3 regions of the Arthrobacter sp. Z5-13 genome follow, and region 3 is predicted to be linked to each of the others. Evidence: riboswitches for the same ligand, from Rfam matches in the RefSeq annotation. Region 3 holds a riboswitch; each other region holds the start of a gene.
What was found. Region 3 has a riboswitch for cyclic di-AMP ahead of M1E02_RS02795 (M23 family metallopeptidase). Riboswitches for the same ligand answer to the same signal wherever they lie in the genome.
Positions count from the first base shown of each region.

Region 1 (7,518 bases), 1.4 Mb from region 3:
TGCATCTGCCTCCTTGCTGCCCCGGAAGGCCTTGCCAGGCTCGAGGAAGAACTCTCGGACGCCAACGTCACTATCGTGCTTGCTTCCATCGACGAGAAACTCAACGACAAGTCCTACATTGTGCCCGGACTGGGCGATGCGGGCGACAGGTTGTACGGGATCGCCGGATAACCTGATGAGCCTGCCCAACTACACACTGACCGCCCGCGCTGTCCTGTTCGACATGGACGGGACGCTCGTAGATTCCACCAGCATTGTGGAAAGGGTGTGGGGCGAATTCGCCGGCCGGTACCGCCTCGACTATGCCGAAATCCTACGGACCTCGCACGGCGTCCAAGCCATCGGTACCGTGCGGCGTTACGCCCCCGCCGGATCCGACGTCGAAGCCCTCACCGAGGAGCTCGGGCGGATGGAGCTGGCTGAGACGCGCGGGATCATTCCGGTGCCGGGCGCCGTGGAGCTCCTGGCGAGTCTTCCGGCCGAATCCGTGGCCCTGGTGACGTCGGCTTTCCGCGGGCTCGCTGAGGTGCGTATGGCTGCAGCCGGGCTGACTATTCCCGTCTCTGCTGTCTTCGCCGCTGACGTTACCCGGGGCAAGCCGGACCCGGAGGGCTACCTCCTGGCGGCGTCGCTCCTTGGTGTCCACCCCAGCGACGCCCTGGTGTTTGAAGACGCCCCCGCCGGGATTGCCGCCGGTGTAGCAGCGGGCATCCGGACCATCGCTGTTGGGCCCAACACCGGAGAGCTTCCCGACGGCGTCCTCCACGTCCGCGACTACTCAGCGGTGTCCGCCACAGTCAATCAGGATGCCACCGGAAAGAACGTTATTTCTTTCCGGCTTTGATCCCCGACGCTGGCTACAGGTTTAGTACCAGTTGTTGGCGTAGTGGAAGTTCAAGGCGCCGCAGGGGGAGCCGTAGCGTTCCTTGATGTAGTTCAGGCCCCAGTTGATCTGGGTCCGGAAGTTGGTCACGTAGTCAGCACCGGCAGTGGCCATCTTCTCAGCGGGAAGGGACTGCACGATTCCATAGGCGCCGCTGCTGGGGTTGGTGGCAGTGGTCTTCCAGTCCGATTCCTTGGTCCAGAGTGTCACGAGGCACTGCATTTGGTCCGCAGCCCAACCGTAGGTGGCAAGCTGACTCGCAGCGTAGGCCTGGGCTGCTGCAGGATCGTCCACCGCTACGGGTGCGGGGGCGGGCTCTGGAGCCGGTGCTGGTGCAGGTTCTGGGGCCGGGGCTGGGGCTGGGGCAGGCGCTGCCTGGGGCTCAACCGGTGCCTGCGAAGGAGCTGCCTTCGCCTCAACCAGAGACTTTTCGAAGTCGATTCGTGATTCCGCGTTGGCCGTTGTGGGAGCTTGGGCCGCGGGAGCAGCTGCCGGTGTGGCCGGCTCTGAGGCCTGCCCCGCTGCACCCACACCAATCAGTACGGCACAGGCCGAGGCGACGACAGCCAGACGATAGCCGTTGCCACCCAGGCCCGAGTTCAACCTGGAGAGGGAGAAGGGGGTTTTGGAGCCTTCCGCGCGGTGCCTTGAAATCCCATGCTTTGAGGGCTGATCCGGTGCGTTCTCAGGCTCCGGATTGTGATCAGGGCGCGTTTGTACCAAGGGTTCAGTCATGATTGCCTCTCAACGCCTGCGGAGTTAGCTGTCGGGTTCGGATGAGGTCATCCGGCCGCACGGAAAATCACGTGTCGGCTTCACCCCAAGGGCGGAATGCTGCACAAATTGCCCGGAGACTCTGGGTCCCCCGCCTCTGCCTGGTCATGCGGTATCCGGGAAGCGGCAGAGTTTGGCGTCCAACCGGAAATGCGGCCAGAACGGTAGCCGCACCCCCACGACGCTACAGGAGTTGAGGGCTTAAGTCACATTTTGGTAACAGAGATCACGACGGCGGCGTGTTGCCTTGCGCCTGAAACCTGAGCAAAAAACGTGTGCGGCCAGGGCGGGAAGTGACCTCAACACTGCCTCTGTGAGCCTCCATGATCGACTGGACGATCGACAACCCAAGGCCGCTGGATCCCTCATCTTCACTATTGCTTCCTCCAGCTCGAGTGCTCGCTCTTGAGGCATCCGCGCGGGTAAAACGGGTGAATACCTTGTCAATGAATCCGGGATCGATGCCGGGCCCATCGTCAGCCACGGAAATGACGACGCTCCCTTCACATGCGCCCACCACACCGGCCACAACAGTGGTTCCAGGCGGTGTGTGCTTCCGGGCGTTGGAAAGCAGGTTCGTCAGGACCTGCCGCAGTCCCGACGCGTCGCCGCGGACCATGACCGCACCTCGCGGCAATTCAAGCTTCCAATTTCGGTCGGGCGCCATCACCCGCTCATCACTGACCGTCTCGACCACCAGCTGGGTGAGATCCACGTCGCCGAATGGCAACTGCCGCCCTTCGTCAATGCGGGCGAGCATGAGCAGGTCTTCCACCAGTGCAGTCATTCGCTCGGACTGGCTTTGTACCCTTGCCAGGGATTTCGTCCCGTCAGGCGTCAGGTTTTCCGTCATCCTCATCAGCTCGGTGTAGCCGCGGATGGCAGTGAGAGGGGTTCGCAGTTCGTGGGAGGCATCCGCCACAAACTGTCGTACCTTGGTCTCGCTCCTTTGCCGGGACTCGAGGGCCCGGGAGACGTTATCAAGCATGAGGTTCAGAGCGTGGCCAACCCTGCCCACTTCAGTTCCGGGGTGAGCGCTCGACGGCGGGACCCGCACGGCGAGTGCCACCTCGCCGGCGTCGAGCGGTAAGCGCGAGACCTGAGTGGCCACATCAGACAACTGTTCAAGGGGCTTGAGGTTGCGGCGGATTATCGCTGTACCTGCCAGGCCGATCAGCAGTATTCCGGCGAGTGACCCCACCCCCATGGTCCACACCAGGGAATTCAGGGTGCTCTCCTTCCCAGCCAAGGGAAGGCCTGTTATCGCGACATCTCCGGAACGCGTCTGGACCGCGAGCAGCCGGTAGTCCCCATCTGCCAAAGTCCTTGTAACGGGAGTGCCATCGGTCGGCACGTCCAACAGAACATGGTTGTCGTCAGGGGAGAGCGCGGCTCTGCTGGTGTCCGAAGCCAGGAACCCGGCACTGCTGACCTGTCCATTCTGGATCCGCGCGAAGACCGTTCCCACCCCTTGTCCTGGCAAGTCCAGGGGATCGGGCCCGTTGGGGGTACCCAGTGGCGCCCTGCCCCCTTTGACGGCGTTTTTCGAGGCGAGCTGGAGATTATCGTCCAGCTGCCCCGTCAGGAACGAGTCCATGGAGGCGTAGCTGACCAGTCCTGTGGCCCCGCAAATAGCCACGAGGAGGGCCATGGCAAGAAGCACGAGCCGGGTGCGCAGATGCCAAGTTGACGGCTGGCGCCAGGTGCGGGGGACGGTCAGGGGCTGCACGTGGTCAGACCGCGGGCTTGATCACGTAGCCCGCACCGCGCATGGTGTGGATCATTGGGGGGAGTGTGGCGTCGACTTTCTTCCGCAGGTAGGAAATGTAAAGCTCCACAATGTTGGCCTGGCCGCCGAAATCGTAATTCCAGACGTTATCCAGGATCTGCGCCTTGCTGACAACACGTTTGGCGTTTTCCATCAGGTAGCGCAAAACTTCGAATTCGGTGGCTGTCAGCTGCAGGTCCTCGCCTCCGCGGGTTACTTCCCGCGTGTCCACTGCCAGCTCGGAAGTGTCCATGGCTGCAACGCCTGAACGCTGAACCAGCCGGTGAAGGCGCAAGAGAACCTCCTCCATGCTGAAGGGCTTGGTCACGTAGTCGTCCCCACCGGCGGCCAGGCCCGTAATGCGGTCCTGCACATCGTCCTTCGCTGTCAGGAACAGCGCCGGAACTCCTGGCGCAAACGTGCGTATCCGCTTCAACAGTTCAACGCCGTCGAAGCCTGGAAGCATGACGTCCAGAATGAGGACATCGGGACGAAAGTCCTTGGCGAGTTTGACCGCTGCAGGCCCGTCTCCTGCTATCGCTACAGACCAGCCGGACATTCTCAAACCCATGCTCATCAGTTCGGAGAGGCTTGGTTCGTCGTCCGCCACGAGGGCCCGAATAGGGGACCCGTCAGGGTGGGTGAGCTGCGGCAGATTACTGGTGTGAGTTGCTGGCATACCTAAGTTTTTGCCCTGCGGGATTGTCTGGGCTGTGCGCTTCCTGTGTGGAGCCTGTGAGTGGGTTGGTACTGCCGCATTGCCTAGCAGATGCAAATTAAGCGAACTTTTCAGGAGGCCGTGTAAAGGGGCTGGACATTGACAGCGGTTAGAGGCAGTGTGTTTCGGTATTCCAAAAGCAACTGAATATAAACGCAAATGTAGGCCGAAACGAAGAATTTTGTTCGGAAAAGCTGCTTTCCCGAACGTTCAGACAGAAAAACAACTGTTATTTTATCCCCGTCACAGAATGGTGATTTACATCACATAATGCTGTTTTGTCTCACGATGCGGACGAATCGGTCCATTGTTACTTGCAAGTTGTCATTGTTACGTTGCACACTCTCATTGTGAACAAGAACTCAACAGCACCTGCAGCCGCAGTATCTCGGACCAGCACATCCGCTGGCTCTGACATGCGCTGTTGTCGAATGCACGCCTGACTTTCCTACCCCGAACAGTTGTTTAGGCATTCGCCCCCCAGCCCAGCGTCGGGCGCCCCTCCCCAGTTCTCATTGCGGGGAAATCGAGCATTCGAGCCGCGATGACGGCCATTCACATTGAGGTAAGCATTCATGTCAGTTGCATCTGGATACGTCCACATCTCCGTCCGTAACGCCAACAAGAGCGCTCCGCCCGCCGGTGTCCGCCCAGGTTTTGGTGGCCGCCCTGCATTGGCTCCCGCGGCTCCCAGCAGCAGTTACGCCGCGCCCGGCTTCGTTCCGCAGGGTTACAACCCCAACTCCTACGGCCAGCTTCGCGCTGTGTCCCCGGTTGATCCGTCGCCGGCCACTGCCCCCACCCCGGTCATCGCTCCGGCCAATGGCTCCGCCGTTCGTCCTGTTCCGAATGAGAACGTTGCACGCGGATTTGTGCTGTACATGGGCATTGACGAGGAAACTGCCGCCGCGTCCGGGACGTCCATCGCCAAGCTCGCCCAGGAAATCCGCGCCTACGCCCAGTCCCTCGTTTCCGGCGCCGAAAGCTACGCCGCTGTTGCAGTAGCGCCTGCTAACGCCCCCGGTTCGGCGCTCGACGTCGTCCGTTCCACTTTCGGTGACCCCACCGTGAACTCGCGGCAGCGTCCCGAAACGGCCCGCACACCCCAGGCCCAGGATCCCCGCCCCTCCGGCGTGTTGATCGACCTGGCCCGACGTGAAGTCCACCTCGACGGCGAATCGCTGAACCTGACGTTCAAGGAATTCGAACTGCTGAACTACCTGGTGGAAAACGGCACCCGTACCGTTGGCCGCGACGAACTCCTTGAAGGCCTGTGGCGGAACGCCGAAGAGGTGCCGAACGAGCGCACCATCGACGTCCACATCCGCCGCCTACGTTCAAAGCTGGGCCGCTTGGCCAATACCGTGCGCACCGTCCGTGGCCAGGGCTACCGCTTCTACGAGCACCCTGAGGTCATCGTCTGGGCCGCTCCGGAATACTCGATCTAGCCTCCGCTACGCACGAAAGCGGCATTCTGCCGTGCCTTAGCGTTCGCTGGCTTCCTTGACCTCGCAAGCTCGGACAAGGAATCCTGCCAGCTCGCTTCCTCCTTCGTTCCTCCCCACCGTCTCCCTAGCCTCGCAAGCTCGGCCAGGGAACCCTGACGGCGTGGGCCCACGGCGGTGCGGCACTACGCAGAATGCCGCTTTCGTGCGTGACTAGTGAGTGTGTGCCTCCGCGGCTAAGGGATGTGCCGCCTTTGGCGTTCAGTCTTGTCTCTGAGTGTGTGCCTCCGCGGCTAAGGTTCCTGGCGGGCGACGGCATCCCGTCAATCCCGGCAACCTTCGAGAAGAGTTACCTATAGATCACACGGCAATGCGGTGGTAGCTTGACCTTCTATTCAGGGTAGGAGAAACGATCTGCAGGAGGGCTGTGTCATGAACGAGGCCAACGCCGGTGGGACGGATGTGGTGGACATCCTCACCGCTGACCATCAGGAGATGGTGGAGCTGTTCGGACAGATTGAGGGAACGTCCGACGCCGGCCAGCGCAGAGACTTGGCCGATACTCTGATCGCCGAGGTGATGCGCCATGCTGTCGCCGAGGAGATGTTTGTTTACCCGGCCATAGAAGAGCATGTGCCCAACGGCGCCGAGGAGGTCGAGCACGACAAGAAGGAACACGACGAGATTGTCCACTTGATGAAGCAGGTGGAAGGCGTGGATCCTTCTGATCCGACCTTTATGGAACTGGTTCAGCAGCTGGAGGCGAAGTTGCGTCACCATGCGAATGACGAGGAGTCTGAACAGTTCCCGAAGCTGCGTACCCACATTCCTGCAGAAAGACTCGTCGATTTGGGCGAAAAAGTGCAGAAGGCCAAGAAACTGGCACCGACCCGTCCACATCCCACTGCGCCGCACTCCGAGTTGTTTCACAAGACGGTTGGCCCAGGGGTGGGAATGGTTGACCGGCTCCTGGACAAGCTAACGGGGCGCCATACAGGCTAAAGAGCGCGCTGTAGGATCTGCGGCGAGGGAGTAAACATGGCGTTGACTGAGGTGGCCGACAACGTCCACCGCTTCGCGGACGCATACGTCAACTTTTACTTAGTCGAAGGTCGGGAAGGGCTTACCCTCATTGACTCGGGTCTTCCGTCAATGTGGTCGCCGCTTGAGCGCGCACTGATTGGGCTCGGCTACTCCCTTCAGGACATCAGGGCACTTGTCCTGCCCCACGCCCACTTCGATCATTTAGGCCTTGCCAGGCGCCTTCATCAGCAACTGGGGATTCCTGTGTGGGTCCATGCCGGGGATTCATACATTGCCCGCCATCCCTACCGCTACAGGCACGAACGCTCACGCTTCATCTTCGCACTCACACACCCGCAGGGTCTCCCCGTGTTGGCGAGCATGACTAGGGCTGGCGCGCTCAACGTCAAAGGCGTCGGGGACGTGAAGCACTTCCCCGGAACTGGACCGCTCCCCGTTCCGGGCAGCCCCGAGATCGTCTTTTCACCAGGTCACACGAGCGGCCACTGCGCGCTCCTTCTCAAGGAGCGGGGCATTCTATTCAGTGGCGATGCGCTCGTCACCATGGACCCGTACACAGGAAGGACCGGTCCGCGTATCGTCGCAGGTGCCGCCACCGCGGACAGCGCACTAAATCTCGCGTCCCTCAAGCATTTGGCGAGGACACAAGCTGGCTTGGTCCTGCCAGGCCACGGAGAACCCTGGACAGCGGGGGTTGAGGAGGCGGTTGCGATCGCCGAGGCTAACGGGCCGGCGTAAGGTGCAACTCGCCCCTCCGTGTCAGGCCCGATAGATGCGGCTAAACCGTTGATTGTCCGGGCGGTCCTGCAAGCAGGCAGCAGCCGCTGGGATGCGGCTATAGGCTTGGGGGCATGAGTGAGCACCATATTAAGCGGCTGGTGATCAT
Region 1 is NZ_CP096460.1:3,767,553-3,775,070, reverse strand. It holds gene upp (uracil phosphoribosyltransferase) at 1-171, shown strand, start outside; gene M1E02_RS17480 (HAD-IA family hydrolase) at 176-844, shown strand; gene M1E02_RS17475 (aggregation-promoting factor C-terminal-like domain-containing protein) at 866-1,618, opposite strand; cyclic di-AMP (ydaO/yuaA leader) riboswitch at 1,618-1,796, opposite strand; gene M1E02_RS17470 (sensor histidine kinase) at 1,884-3,386, opposite strand; gene M1E02_RS17465 (response regulator transcription factor) at 3,391-4,104, opposite strand; gene M1E02_RS17460 (winged helix-turn-helix domain-containing protein) at 4,719-5,591, shown strand; gene M1E02_RS17455 (hemerythrin domain-containing protein) at 6,021-6,590, shown strand; gene M1E02_RS17450 (MBL fold metallo-hydrolase) at 6,627-7,370, shown strand; gene M1E02_RS17445 (SixA phosphatase family protein) at 7,484-7,518, shown strand, end outside.
Region 1: linked by a shared signal. The riboswitch ahead of M1E02_RS17475 (aggregation-promoting factor C-terminal-like domain-containing protein) and the one ahead of M1E02_RS02795 (M23 family metallopeptidase) in region 3 are both predicted to bind cyclic di-AMP.

Region 2 (7,518 bases), 1.5 Mb from region 3:
AACCTGTGCTTAGCCGCCGCTGGAGCCGTTCCGTGGGGAGGTTCGGCCCGTTGCACCAGTGCCAGCTCCTGAAGCGAGTGCAGCAGCTGCTCGATCACCGAAACAGTGGAACCTGTTATTACCCTCTTCAGTACCGGAGCTGACGCGCTGCGACCGGTATCAGTGTTGGTGCAGAGGTGCAGCGCCTCCAGCACCTGCATCTGGGGCCGGTTCAGCCGCTCCAAGGCACGCTGGACACTGACCCTGCCGCTGGCCCGCGCCGCCAATGCAGCGAAATCGGGCACGCCAGGGGAAATAAGGTCCGGCCGCGCGGAGAAAAGAGCCCGCAACGATTCATCGCTGCGCGCCTCCAATTCTTTGCTGAGCGCGCGAATAAGGGACATCAGTCCAACGTTACCGCCCGGAGGAGTTTCCTGCCCGCCGGCGGGCTACTCCGTCCGCAATCAGGGCCAGCATCAGGAGGAATGCGAGGGGTAAGCCGTACAGTGCCGTAGAAGTAATCCAGACTGGTGCCACAATGTCGGCAAAAGCCAAGGCCATCACGGCGCCGACCGCAATCAGGGAGAGAATGGCCACGGCCGCGGCCACTATCTGGAGAGGCCGCTGGAAGCTCGAGGGAATCATGACGCAACGCTAACAGCCCCGGAGCAGGAGGGCTGAAAGCAGGAAACAGGGGTCCGGCAGGATAATGTTGACGTAACAGACCAATATGGATCAGGCGTCCTGCCCAAACCCGCGAAATTGTGCGGTGCCGGACGACTGTTTCCCAGTCGCAGAAGAACGAAGAAGGTTGATTGCATGCCCACCGGCAAGGTCAAGTGGTACGACAAGGACAAAGGTTTCGGTTTCCTTGCAGGGGAAGATGGCCAAGAGGTGTTCCTGCCCAAATCTTCGCTGCCCGAGGGCATAACGGAACTCAAGGCAGGAACACGTGTTGAGTTCGGCGTAGCCGACGGCCGGAAGGGCGCCCAGGCTCTGGGTTTGCGGGTCCTGGACAAGACGCCGTCCATCGCCAAGGCGAAGCGCACCAACGCGAAGGACCTGGCACCTATGGTCCAGGATCTGGTGACCGTACTGGATAACCTGTCGGGAACGCTTTCCGCCGGAAAGTACCCGGAGGGTAACAAGGGCAAGGCCATTGCAACTGCCCTGCGTAAGGTCGCCGACGAGCTGGACGCTTAAGGCCTCCCACATGACTTCGGAATCCGATCAGACTGAATCAAAGCCTGCGAAACGACGTACAGGCGTGCCGGTCTGGCGTACCGGAAAACCGGATGCGCTTCTGGCTGCTGCCGTGGATGTTGCCCGGACAGCGGTAGAGGGGATCGCACCTGCTTCGCAGATCGGCCGGCATCTGGCCGCACGGACTGAAGGGGATCGTGTTGTCACGCACCTTTTCGAATCGAAGCTGGCCGGCTACCAGGGCTGGCAGTGGTACGCCGTTCTGACGAGGAACTCCCGGTCCAAGAGCATCACCGTCAATGAACTGGGCCTGCTTCCGTCAGAAGATTCGATTCTTGCGCCCGAGTGGGTTCCGTGGGCGGAACGCGTGCGCCCGGAGGATGCGCGCCAGGACGATGAGCCCGTCATCGAGAACCACTCTGAAGACGGAGACACCGGCATTGACGCTGCGGCCAAAGGTCTGATCGCCGCAGCAGTGGCTGACGCCGTGCCGGAAGTTGCTGATCCAGAGACAGCGCCCTCTGCAGAGTCCCCTGACCCCTTTGAAATGGCTGAGACTTCCGACGAGGCAGAGCCCTCTGATGAGGCAGAGCCCTCTGACGAGATCAACCCTTCCGACGAGGGAACCGTCTAGCCATAACGTTAAAGAAGCGCGGCGCCGCCGGTGTAACCGGACAGCGCCGCGCTTTTTAGTGTTTTGGCTGCAGAACCTGCGGGCTGCTACTTCTTCAGTTCAGCCACGACGTAATCGATGCTGGCCAACAACGCGGTGATGTCATCCGGTTCGATGGCAACGAACGTGGCAATCCTCAGCTGGTTGCGTCCCAGCTTGCGGTAAGGCTCGGTATCAACGATTCCGTTGGCGCGGAGCACCTTGGCGATCGCGGAAGCGTCGATGGAGTCATCAAAATCTATGGTGGCAATGACGTTGGAGCGGTCCTCAGGTTTGACGACGTATGGCGTTGCATACTCGGAAGCCTCAGCCCAGTCGTAGACGCGGCCGGCAGAGTCTGCTGTCCGCTTCGCTGCGAAGTCCAGGCCTCCGTTGGCATTGAGCCACTGCACCTGGGCGTCCAAGGTCACGAGGGTGGCCAGTGCAGGCGTGTTGTACGTCTGGTTGAGCAGGGAGTTGTCGATCGCCGTCTGGAGGTCCAGGAAATCCGGGATCCACCTGCCGCTTGCCTTGATACGGGCTGCCCGCTCCAAGGCCGCCGGCGAAAACAGCCCGAGCCAGAGGCCGCCATCGGAGGCGAAGTTCTTCTGCGGCGCGAAGTAGTAGACGTCGGTCTCGGCAACATCCACATCGAGCCCGCCAGCAGCGGAAGTTGCATCCACCAGAACGAGGGAACCTTCATCGGCCCCGGGGACACGTTTCACTGGAGCGGCAACACCGGTGGAGGTTTCATTCTGCGGCCAGGCGTAGACGTCAACCCCGGCCTCAGCAGCAGGGGAGGGCCGTGTGCCGGGCTCAGCCTTGATAATCGAGGAGGGCTCAAGGAAGGGCGCCTTGTTGGTGGCAGCGGCAAACTTCGAACCGAACTCGCCAAAGGACAGGTGCTGGGCCTTCCGTTCCACCAGCCCGAACGCGGCCACATCCCAGAATGCTGTTGAGCCGCCAACGCCGAGGATGACTTCATAGCCCTCCGGGGCCTGGAAGAACTGGCTCAGGCCTTGACGGACGGATCCGACAAGGTTCTTAACAGGTGCCTGCCGGTGGGAAGTTCCCAGCAGCGTTGCCGACGCAGCGGCCAGTGCATCCATCTGCTCCGGACGGACCTTGGAAGGGCCGGCACCGAACCGGCCATCCTTGGGCAGGAGGTTGGCGGGAATAGTGATGCTGGTGTCGCTCACAATGGCTCCAATTTTCGACTTTGGACGTAGGAGATGGCCCGGCAGGTAACGGTTGCTGCAACAAAGACTCCCGTTTATTCTGCCTGACGCAGCCCACTGACGGAATTTGGCCGTCATACTGCGGTCATGACCAACGGCGCTGCCCATTGGCGGCAAGAGATTATCCGGAGTAGTTCAAAATACGTTAAGCTGGCCTGACGTACAGCACCTGGGCCGGGTAACGTGGCGGGGGCCCTGAGGCCGCCCGAACGGTCTGGCACGAGGTACGGCTGACGGACGCAAGATACTGAGCTCGAGGAGCTGAGCTGGATGACGGATCTGATCGATACAACCGAGATGTATCTTCGGACGATTTTGGAACTTGAAGAAGAAAACATTGTGGCCCTTCGTGCCCGCATTGCGGAGCGCCTGCGTCATTCGGGGCCCACGGTCTCGCAGACCATTGGGCGGATGGAGCGGGATGGGCTTGTGGTTGTTTCGGGCGACCGGCATCTGGAGCTGACCGAAACAGGGCGGAAACGCGCCACCGAAGTTATGCGTAAGCACCGCCTGGCCGAGCGACTCCTTGCGGATGTGATCGGTCTGGACTGGGCATACGTCCACGATGAAGCATGCCGCTGGGAGCATGTAATGAGTGAGCGGGTGGAGCGCCGGATCTACGAAATGCTCAACCACCCGACTGAGTCCCCCTATGGCAACCCCATCCCGGGGCTGGCTGCACTGGGTGGGGAAGTCCAGCAGCCCTTCAGTGACGGGGCAGTCAATCTTCTGGTTGCCATGTCCAGCTACAGGGCCAACTCTAACGTCAGAATCAGCAGACTTGCTGAACCTATCCAGGTGGAGCCCGAACTCCTCGTTCAGCTTGACGAAGGTGGAATCCGGCCTGGGGCAAACATTTCACTTGAGCGCGTGGGGGAGTACATCTCAGTGCGTGTTCCGGACATCGAAGGTGCGCTGGAACTGCCGCCTGAAGTTGCGGCTCACGTGTTTGTTACGGTCAGCTGACCGTCCCTCATCAGCCGCCGTCAGGGACAGCGGGCGTACGAGCAGCCCAAATATAACGAAATTATTACTGCGCTAATTAATCACCTATAGTTGAGCACTAGCGCCGATACTAAAGCGTTACCTGATCTGAAGCCGAGCTCTGCCAGCAGATCAGGTGCACGAGTCACCTACTGGCAGAGGCGGGGGAACCACAACCGGCTGTTGAGAAACAGCCTCGGGGTGAAGTCCGCCAGCAGCAAGCACACCAACGAAGGTCCCTTTCAGGGCTCCTCTGTGCCGGAATGCTTGCATGGCGGACCGGATCTTTGCACTCTCTGATCCGAATCCGACAGCTAACTTCGCAGGCTATCCAGAGAGGAAGATCTTTGACCACCCAGAACGCCAGGGGCCGTCGCCGTGCGACAGGTCCTGCTTCGGAGCTGCGAGTATCCGAAGCTGTCGCCGCCGCTGGCCGTCCCCGAGACCCACACCGGGACGCTCGCCGCAGGCGCAGTCCGTTTCGCCAGGTCACCGAATTCGCGGGAGCCAGTGGTGTAGGGCAAAAAGCCGGCATTGCCCTGGCCGCTACGGGATTGATCCTTACAGTCACGGTTCCAGCCACGAGCCCCTTGGCGGCTACCGGAGAAGTCGGCTCCACCGGAGCTACGCTTTCAGCCTCTGTACAGCCCGAAGTCTCCGCAGCTGCGGGCGCGAAAGTCGATTTCAGCCGCAGTGCCGTATCCACCACCGGCGATCCTGACGGCAAACTCAAGCAACTCCTGAGTGCACAGTCCGCTGGCACCGTCAGCCGGGCAGCGTCTGCCGGAAGCCTTGGGTCTCCGCTAGATTCCCTCGTTACCGCGTCACCCTTCGGTTACCGCGTCAGCCCGATCACCGGCGGCTACGGAGAATTCCACCGCGGCCAGGACTTCGCGGCCCAATGCGGTACCGCCGTCCACGCAGCAGCCAGCGGCACGGTCACCTTTGCTGGCTGGCATCCCTTCGGAGGTGGAAACCGCGTGGTCATTGATCACGGCAACGGACTTGAAACCACCTACAATCACTTGTCCTCGTCCGACGTCAACGTAGGCCAGAAAGTGACCAGGGGCGACACCGTGGCGCTGAGCGGGACCACCGGCGCCTCCACCGGCTGCCACCTCCACTTCGAAGTGATGGTCAACGGCGAAGTCGTAGACCCCATGGGCTGGCTCTGACTTAGCCGATGGACTACTCTCACATTCCCGTGACATGCCGTGACCTGAATGTGACATTCAATCCAAAGTCCTGTACCGTCTAAACCACGCCAACTTTTCCGAAGTTGGCGCTCTTGAGTGGATTGCCTAACTCTGCCACCGCTCAAGGTCCGTTCGCATTACATCGTCTGGCAGAGGCGGGGGAACCAATTTTGGTCTTCGCAAGAAGACCTTGGGGTTAAGTCGCGAAGCTTCTGATGAAGCCAAGTGGCCGGGTGACTCCCATCCGAATCCGACAGCTCACCTCGTAGGCATTGGGAGAGGCTACTTTCGTGTCTTCACGCCACAATGCTGCGCGCCACCGTGCTCAATCGGTGCGCATGAACCCCTTGGGTTCCGTGTCTAAAGCCGTTGCTAACAACGCGGGAACCGTTGGTCGCCAAGCTGCTGTCATTGCAGCTGCTTCAGGGCTCATTCTTGCTGCCGGCCTGCCAGCCAATGCTGCAGAGGGCAATCCTGGAGTTGCAGCCACCGCGGAATCAGGCTCACAGTCCACCCAGATCGCGGTAACCGCCGAGCCGACCGCCAAGGTTGTTTTCGAGCGTCCATCCGTGACTACCGAGGCAGCGCCGAAGATCGAGACTGTCAAGGCACAGTCCGAAGAGCCGGCAATCGAATTGGCTGCCAGCACCGAAAAGACCGACAAGCCGGCCGCCTCATCAGCAGCTGCATCGGGCTTGGCAGCAATCGCCTACACCGGAGTCGGCAGCCCCTACCTGTGGGGCGGCACCACTCCCAGCGGCTGGGACTGCTCAGGCTTTACCCAGTGGGTTTACGCCCAAGCCGGAATCAGCATCCCCCGCACCAATGCCTGGACGTCCATGACGCCCACTTCCACTCCCGCCCCCGGTGACCTGGTCATGCAGAACGGCGGTGCCCACGTTGGTATCTACGTTGGCAACGGCATGATGATCAGCGCACTGAACCCCTCGCAGGGCACGATCCTGCACGCGGTGTCTGCAACAGGCACCTCCTCGTTTTACACCCTTCGCTAAGTAACCCGTTCGGGGCGTTCCGGCCTACCCCCAAGATGCCGGAGCGTCCATAGCCCACGGCCTGCCCCGCGGTCCGAGGAATACGAAAGAGAGAAAATTAATGACTACACGTGCAACCATTGCACGGCACCGCGCCGAGGTCACCAAGACCAACTCGCTGGCTGTCATTGCCAAGTCCGTCGGCGACAACGCCGGTGGTGTGGGCCGTCAGGCTGCGGTTATCGCTGCTGCTTCCGGCCTGGTCCTGACCAGTGGAATTGCCGCCAACGCGGCTGACACCAGCGTTCAGCGCGAATCCACCTCTGCGTCCACCCTCGAAGTGAAGTCAGCCGCTCCCGCGACCATCTCGGCTGCTTCCACCATTGCGATCTCCTACGAGAAGCCTGCTGTCTCCACGACGCCGGCTCCCGTCGTCGAAGCACCCAAGCCCGTCGTGGAGGTCCAGGAAGCCGCTCCGGCGGCACCCGCTGCCGCCAAAGTAAATGTCGCTGCTGCCGTTGAGGCTCCCGCTGCCGCCCCCGCAGCCGCAAGTGGCATGGGCGCTTCGATCGCCGCTGCCGCTTACGCACAGCTCGGCGTTGCCCAGGACTGCACCATGCTGGCGACCAACTCGCTGGCTGCTGTCGGCATCAACTACCACGGCTGGCCGGCAGGTTACCTGTCCCTCGGCCGCACGGTCAGCGCTGCCGAAGCTCAGCCCGGTGACCTTGCGTACTACCAGAACGGCGGAATGGGCATGGCCCACATCGCGGTTTACGTCGGCAACGGCCAGGCAGTTCACGGTGGCTGGAATGGCGGAACCACCGCTCTCTTCAGCGTCAACGTCGGCTCCGGCCCGGTCTTCATCCGCGTAGGCGGCTAATTCCGGCTCTAAGCCAACAACAGCAGCAAGATCCCGCGACTGCGCCCAAAGGCTACGCCAGGTGAAACTGCCCGAAAGGACCCCTGTCATAGAACGGGGGTCCTTTTGCATTGCCTCTGATAATCCTGCGACGACCCATGGGCCCGGGGCGGAGGGAAATGGGAAGTACGGCTCGCCGCAAAGGCCGGATTCGGCAATTCGGGCATTCAGTGTTTACTCTGGTGATGTCGATCCTTAGCCCGGACATGCCGAGGGCAGCCGGCCCTCGTGCCCCTGACGGGTGCGGCCGTGAAGAGGTATGCGCATGCGCACACTCGTTCTGAATGCTGGATATGAACCGCTGGCGGTAGTCACCTTCCGCCGGGCGCTGGTGCTTGTGCTCGCTGGAAAA
Region 2 is NZ_CP096460.1:3,630,470-3,637,987, reverse strand. It holds gene M1E02_RS16910 (helicase-associated domain-containing protein) at 1-383, opposite strand, end outside; gene M1E02_RS16905 (hypothetical protein) at 394-624, opposite strand; gene M1E02_RS16900 (cold-shock protein) at 799-1,182, shown strand; gene M1E02_RS16895 (DUF3027 domain-containing protein) at 1,193-1,816, shown strand; gene serC (phosphoserine transaminase) at 1,903-3,033, opposite strand; gene M1E02_RS16885 (iron-dependent transcriptional repressor DtxR) at 3,343-4,038, shown strand; cyclic di-AMP (ydaO/yuaA leader) riboswitch at 4,190-4,400, shown strand; gene M1E02_RS16880 (M23 family metallopeptidase) at 4,404-5,231, shown strand; cyclic di-AMP (ydaO/yuaA leader) riboswitch at 5,361-5,538, shown strand; gene M1E02_RS16875 (C40 family peptidase) at 5,543-6,265, shown strand; gene M1E02_RS16870 (NlpC/P60 family protein) at 6,366-7,127, shown strand; gene M1E02_RS16865 (HNH endonuclease) at 7,432-7,518, shown strand, end outside.
Region 2: linked by a shared signal. The riboswitch ahead of M1E02_RS16880 (M23 family metallopeptidase) and the one ahead of M1E02_RS02795 (M23 family metallopeptidase) in region 3 are both predicted to bind cyclic di-AMP.

Region 3 (7,518 bases):
TCCGTCTCCTCGAAGCATCCGGTTGGGAGTCCCCCCGCGCAACGGCCCTGCCCTACGGAGGGGAACTGATCGACGGATATCTTGCACCGCTGGCGGCCCTCCCCGAGATCGCGTCACGGCTGAAGACCGGTGCGCGTGTTACCGCCGTGACCCGGCAGGGAATGGATAAGACCCACACCCGCAACCGGGACACCACACCTTTCATCGTCCGCGTGGAGCACGACGGCGGCAGCACCATCGATTACCGGGTGGCCAGCGTGATCGATGCCTCGGGTACCTGGTCCACCCGCAACCCCCTGGGAACCTCAGGGCTCTCCGGCATCGGCGAAGAGGCGGTTGCGTTCCGGATTTCTTCACCTCTTCCTGACGTTCTGGGCCGGGACCGTTCAGCCTTTGCCGGCCGCCGCGTGCTGGTGGTGGGGGCCGGCCACTCGGCGGCGAACACCCTGATCAATCTCGCCGACCTCACCAAAGAAGAAGCCGGCACCCGGATCCTTTGGGCCGTGCGGGGCGCATCCGCAGATAAGGTCTACGGCGGCGGTGACGCAGACGGGCTGCCGGCCCGCGGCCAGCTCGGCTCCCGGCTCCGCCGCCTCGTGGACGCCGGAACCATCCAACTGAGCACAGGCTTTGGTATCGCGGCTCTGAAGGATTCCGACGACGGCGTAACGGTCACCGCTTTGGACGGACGCACCATCGAAGCCGACGTCGTCGTTCCTTGCACAGGTTTCCGGCCTGACCTGGACATCCTCCGGGAACTCCGGCTGAACCTGGACCCCGCCGTCGAGGCGCCGCTGGAACTGGGGCCGCTCATCGATCCCGAGTTCCACTCCTGCGGCACCGTCCCCCCGCACGGCGCACGGCTCCTGGCTCATCCGGAGAAGGACTTCTACATTGTGGGCATGAAATCCTATGGCCGTGCGCCCACGTTCCTGCTGGCTACCGGGTACGAACAGGTCCGCTCAGTAGCAGCAGCCCTTGCCGGAGATCGCGAAGGCGCCGATACCGTCCAGCTGGAACTTCCCGAAACGGGGGTCTGCTCCAGCGGCGCCGGGACTAGTTGCGACGCCCCGGACACCACCCTCGAGGAGACCGAGGCGGTTTGCTGCGGCACTCCTGAGCCTGTGCTCGTGGGCTTCCCGACGGGCCTTTCCCATGGCCGCTCCGGGGACCAGTAGCCACGGTACCTATCCGGGGCCGGTCCACGTGAGCGTGGCGGCATACCCGATCCGCGCATTGACGGACAGGATTCTGCAAGGATCGGTTTCAGCTCCTAAGCGGCGTCCATCCCATTGGGAGGGGACCCCGGACAGCTGCTCTGCGCCGGTCCTCATCAGCTGACCAGCCTTGGGCGGCCTCGGCGTGCGGATCACCGACCGCGCCGCGGGCAACCCTGAAACCCACGTCCTCCAGTACAGCGTCCGGCGCGCTGCCGCGGCGCACCGATGCCCTGCAACTCCATTCCGGATCAGCCCAACCTCCACCCCGGAGGCTTCGGTAATCGCCATACCGGGCGGTATCGGCGTAGTCCCAGCACCATTCCCAAACGTTGCCGATCATGTCGAAGAGGCCAAAGCCGTTCGCTGCTTTCCCGGCAACTTCCTGAGGGCCGGCCACGTCGTCTGTTGCTGTCCAGGCGATATCTGCAAGTGCCGCGTAAACAGGGGTCCGGGTCCCTGCCCGGCAGGACCATTCCCACTCGGCCTCGGTGGGGAGGCGGAAACCGTTGGAGCTCACATCCCAGATGACCTCCCGGTCGCGAAGCCTGTACGCCCGGTTGAAGCCGGCGGCGGAGGACGCCCTGTTGCACCACCGGACGGCGTCGAACCAGGTCACCGGATGAGCCGGAGCGCTCATTAGTGAGTCTGGAGGCGGGGCATCGCTCAAGACAGTGCTCCAGATGGCCCACGTGAGCTGCGTTTGCCCTATCTGGAAGGGGTGCAATTGGACTTGGCGCGAAGATCCGGAACGGGCGTCGTGCAACTCAACTGTGCCTCCGGGAATCGCGGCGAGTGGGACAGCCCCGGCACCCACGTCTTCAAAAGTCATGTTCCCAACCTTGCACTACCGGCAAGACCTGGAACGCGAAGAGGCTCTTCTCAATCGCGTTTCCGCTACATGTAGGCGACGGGATCCACGGTCTGGTCGTTGAGCATGACCTCAAAGTGCAGGTGGCAGCCTGTGGAGTTGCCGGTTGTCCCTACGCCGGCGATCTGCCCACCCTGGGTCAGGGCCTGCCCAACGGAAACGCCGATCCTGTCGAGGTGGTTGTACGTGGTCTTCAGGCCGTTGCCGTGGTCGACGACGATCCGGTTTCCGCCGCCGTACTGGCTCCAGCCGGCCTCTGTCACGGTTCCCGCAGCTGCTGCCAGCACAGGGGTTGAACACTGTCCGGACAGGTCCATGCCCGTATGCATTTCGTCGAGCGAGCCGGTCAGCGGATTCACGCGGAAGCCGAACGGAGAAGTCACGCTCATCGAGGCCAGGGGAGCCCGCAGGGCCGGTGAAGGTGGAGCAGGCGGGGCAGGCACTGGTTCCGCAGCGGGGGCAGGTGCCGGGGCAGGTGCTGGTTCGGCTTGTGGTGCCGGGACGGAGCTCACCTGCGGGCGGTCAAAGGCCAGCGCTGATGCGGCATCTGCCGCCACCGCGGGCTGCGCCGTGGGAGAAAATACCGTTCCGGCGGCAAGGTCCTGCGCGGCTGATATCAGGCCGGGCTGGGCGTGGGCATTGGAAAGGGCAGTCAGTGCGAACATGCCCGTCACCACTGCCGCAATTCCCAACTTCCGGCCGCGATCCCGCAGGGTTGGGGTGGGGGATGAGGGCGCCCGGTGGCTGCCCTTGGCTGACATGGATGCGAAAAGGGCATGGCGATAGCCGCGTTTGTCCTGGGAAGTCAAAAGTAGGTCCTCTCGGCGCCGGCGAAATTAGCTGTCGGATTCGGACGAGTGGACTGTCCGGCCTGCCCCGGCGGACGCTCAAGGCGTGCAGCTACAGGGCCAGGCTTCACCCCAAGATGCTCAAGGCATCATCAGTGGGTTTTCCGCCCCCGCCAAGGGAAATAAAGGTTTCATGGACCGCCGGCGGGGTTTGGCGAGGCGGTCACACGCATACCAAATGAAGGTATGTGGTCCCTCTATGTAAGCAAGAAAAACCATGAGTTACAAATCCGTTACCAGAATAAGGTCACGTTTCGTCTTGCTGCAGGGTAGGATGCGGCGGCTGGGTGACGATGCTGGCTCATGCTGCTACCACCGTCGTGATCGCGACGGCGGCCCTTGGCCTACGATTGGCTGCGTGAGGATCGGAACTCTTGTCGCAGTGCTGGAAAGGCACCAGATCGGGTTCTATCTGGCCGCGATCATGGCTGGTGGAGGGGTTGGATTACTCGCCCCTGACTCGGCCGGGGCGCTGGAGTATGCAATCAATCCCGTCCTTGGCCTGCTGCTCGTCGCCGCATTTCTTGGGATCCCTTTTGCCTCGATAGGTACGGCCACCCACGATCTGCGCTTCATGTCCACAGTGCTGATACTGAATTTCGCTGTTGTGCCCGTGGTGGTGTTCGCCCTCACTCGTTTCATCGCCGGAGAGCGGGCGCTGCTGGTCGGTGTCCTCCTGGTCCTGCTGACCCCCTGCGTCGATTACGTCATTGTGTTCACCGGTCTTTCGGGAGGGGCCAGCGACCGTCTCCTTGCCGCGGCGCCGGTGCTCATGCTGGTGCAGATGCTCCTGTTGCCGCTGTACCTGATGCTTTTCGTGGGCCCGGAGATAGCAACAGCGATCGACCCTGCCCCCTTTGTTCAGGCGCTGGTGGGGCTCATCCTGGTTCCGATGGCACTCGCGGCGCTGACGCAGGCCCTGGCCCGGCGGGCGGCACTTGGGCGGGGGATCCTGGCCGTTATGCAGGCCCTGATGGTTCCGCTGATGATGGCAACCCTGGCCGTGGTTGTGGGCTCCCAGATCGTGGGAGTCCGGCAGGAGCTGGGCGTCTTGCTGGCCGTTGTTCCGCTGTATGCCGCGTTCCTGATCGTTATGGTGCCGGTGGGACTGCTTGCGGCCAGGCAGGCTCGCCTGGATGTTCCGGCCACCCGTGCCGTGGTCTTCAGCGGGGCCACCCGGAATTCATTGGTGATCCTTCCGCTGGCATTGGCTTTGCCCGGCCCGTTGGCGCTGGCTGCACTGGTGGTGGTCACGCAGACCCTTGTCGAACTCATCGGGATGGTTCTCTACGTCCGGTTTCTGCCGCTCATCATCCCTGCTGTTCAGCGGCAGCAGCTCACCTAAGCGGACTCACTGCTAAGCGGACTCACTGCCGGGCATCCTTCATCGCAGCGTCGAAGGCCGGCAGGCTTCGTTCGATCATGTCCTCGTTGGCAGTCAGGGAGATCCTGAAGAAGCCCGGCGTCTCGAAAAGCACGCCCGGCAGAACGAAGACGTCCCGGCGGGCAAGTGACGCGGTGAAGGCCTCGTCGTCGGGAATCGGGGAGGGGACGTAGAGGTAGAACGTTCCCTCCGGGCGCCAGATGCGGTATCCCATCCCGCCGAGCTCCTCCACCAGCCGGTCCCGGCGGCGCTGCAGCTGATCAATAGAAATGGAGAATCTTTCGAGCTCGGGAAGCGCATGCTGCAGCAGGGCGTTCGGGTACACCCAGCCCATGGCTACTTGCAGGCTGGTTATTGCCGGGGCCATTTCTTCCCTGTGCGGCATGGTGGGCGGCAGAGCCAGATAGCCTACGCGCTGGCCTGGGGAGAGATGCGTCTTGCCGTAGGAGTAGGCCAGGAGCGTGTGCGCATAGAACTCCACGGGGCTGTGGAAGCGCAGCCCGTCGAACACAATCCGGTTGTAGGGCTCGTCCGAGATGAGATAGATCCGGCGGCCAATCCTCAAAGAGGCGGCCTCCAGCACTTCCGCCAGCCGCAGCAGCAGTTCAGGCGGGTACACGCGCCCGGTCGGATTGTTGGGCGAATTCACGATCACAACCCGGGTCCGCTCCGTGATGGCTGCCTCGATCGCACCGAGGTCGAGGTCGAACGTGGTGGTGTTGATCGTGACCTTCACCGGTACCAGCCCTGCTTCAAGGACCAGCGGCTCATACAGGAACCAGGGCGGCAGGCTGTAGATGACTTCGTCGCCGGGATCAGCCACCGTCTTCAATGCCAACGCAATCGCCGCGAAGCCACCTGTGGTGAGGTAAATGTCCTCCGGCAGGAAAGGCACGTCCAGCAGCCGCTGCAGTGACTCCGCGGCCGCTTCCCTGGCGGCCTCGCCGTTGGTCTGGTACGCGAACCACTGGTCATTCTGAGGTGTCAGCGCGTCCCGCAGGGTGTTGACGTAGCGGTCGGCAGGCATCTGGTGCGGGTTCCCGAAAGTGAAATCGCAGCCAGGTGCCTGCCCGTGCCCGCGTGAGCCGTATTCGCGGATGTAAGCCTCAACCCTCCGGAACGAGGGGATGGATGCCAATTGAGCAGCGCGGGCAGATACTGCGGAAATGGTCTGGGCTGTGGCCGTGGGGTCGTTCATGTCAGCTCCTGTATAGGGCAGCCGGATGTGGCGGCAGCCGGGCGGACAGCGCGCTGCTGAGCCAGTGGAGGCCGTGCTGGGACCCATTCTCGACTTCAGCAAAGTTGATGTAAAGGCCCTTGGGAAAGGTAAAAGCCAAGGACGCTAGGACGACGGCGGGACTCACGGCGGACCGCCAGATGGCGGTCCGCGGGAACTGCTTTGAGCCCGGCTGGCGGTTAGAATCGCTGAACGAAATGCCTAGGCTGAATCACGTCACAACGCGGTGACCAGCCATCCAGGAGATCCATGATGCCAGCCTCTAAAGCCACCCCTAAAGCGCCGCCGTTTGATGTTGAGCTGGGCTCGACTCTTGAGGCGCTGGGGGACCTGCTCAATCCAACCCTTACCCCGGACATGATTCAAGGCATGCGGGGCGGGCCACTTACCGCATCCATCGAAGAGCAGCTTGCAGGCCATGCCGTCCGCCATGAGGAGCGGATAATCCCCGGCCCTGCAGGTGCGCCGGACATCATCGTTTCGATCTTCAGAAAAATCGACCACGTCCCCGGCGGCCCCGGGATCTATCACACCCACGGCGGCGGAATGATCATCGGTGACCGCTTCCTCGGCGCGGACATGCTCATCGAATGGGTCGAACTGATGGACGCCGTCGCCGTTTCGGTTGAGTACCGGCTGGCGCCCGAAAACCCTGACCCGGCCCCCGTCGAGGACTGCTATGCGGGCCTCGTCTGGACAGCGGCGCATGCCGACGAGCTTGGCTTCGACCCCGAGCGGCTCATCATCGCCGGCGCCAGTGCCGGCGGCGGCCTGGCTGCGGGTGTTTCCCTCATGGCACGGGACAGGGGCGGCCCGGCGCTCGCCGGCCAGGTCCTGATCTGCCCCATGTTGGACGACCGCAACGAAACAGTCTCCAGCTACCAGATTGACGGTTTCGGACTGTGGGACCGCACCAGCAACGACACCGGATGGGATGCCCTGCTGGGCGACAGGCGCAGGACCTCCGAGGTGTCCATCTATGCCGCACCGGCCAGGGCAACTGACCTGTCAGACCTCCCGCCTGCGTTCATCGATGTTGCTACCGCGGAAGTGTTCCGGGATGAAGTGGTGGCTTACGCCTCCGGTATCTGGGCAGCGGGAGGAGTCGCTGACCTGCACGTGTGGGCCGGCGGATTCCATGGTTTCGACATGATCGTCCCCCAGGCAGCACTGTCCATCCAGGCCCGCGATGTGCGGACGAAGTGGGTCCGCCGCATCCTTGGCGCCTGACCCGCCTGGCGGCCTGTGAACAGGCCAGCCTGTTGGGGGCGGAGTAAAATTCGGGCTACAAGCTAACTCGACGAGCGGCAGATATGCAGGGACTGGTGTGGCGCCTCAAAGCGCTTGACCCTGAGGCGTCCGAAAGCCTTAAGGTGATCGCGTACTTCGACGCGCTTGTTGACGGGCACGCCAGCGCCCAGGTTCTGCTGAGCGGCGCTGCGGTGCTGAGTGGCTGCCCGGCAGGATATGTCACTGACGGCAACGCCGTCCGGGTTGACGCCTCCGGAACCAAAACCGCCGTCGGGCTCCCGGCGCCGGGAGAGCCCGACGGCGGCTGGCCCGGGCACGCTTTTGGCGACGGCGGCCGGGTGTGGATTGAGCGTCCGGGCCCGGCCTTCGCCAACGACGAGATGATCCTCGAGCGCGTGGCCATTGCGCTGGGGATTTCCTTCGACCGCACCAGCCCGGTGGCCGCTTCCCGCCGGGCAATCGAAACCCTCCTGGACGTTGCGGTGCCATTGGAGAGGCGGATGGACGCGGCCGCCATGCTCCGCCTTGACCGCCAAACGTCCTACCGGGTGGTCGCTGTGCCGGCGTCCACAGACGTCGCAGGGCCAAGTGCCGTCATTTACACCGTCGTGGGGCCGGTGCGGGCAGCTGTGCTCCGGTTCTCCGCAACAGAGATGTTGGATTCACAGCTTCCACAGCCCGGGTCCACGGCAGGCGTCGGCCTGGCCATG
Region 3 is NZ_CP096460.1:588,119-595,636, forward strand. It holds gene M1E02_RS02785 (NAD(P)-binding domain-containing protein) at 1-1,178, shown strand, start outside; gene M1E02_RS02790 (formylglycine-generating enzyme family protein) at 1,267-2,049, opposite strand; gene M1E02_RS02795 (M23 family metallopeptidase) at 2,115-2,897, opposite strand; cyclic di-AMP (ydaO/yuaA leader) riboswitch at 2,902-3,101, opposite strand; gene M1E02_RS02800 (arsenic resistance protein) at 3,361-4,281, shown strand; gene M1E02_RS02805 (aminotransferase class I/II-fold pyridoxal phosphate-dependent enzyme) at 4,304-5,518, opposite strand; gene M1E02_RS02810 (alpha/beta hydrolase) at 5,807-6,787, shown strand; gene M1E02_RS02815 (helix-turn-helix domain-containing protein) at 6,871-7,518, shown strand, end outside.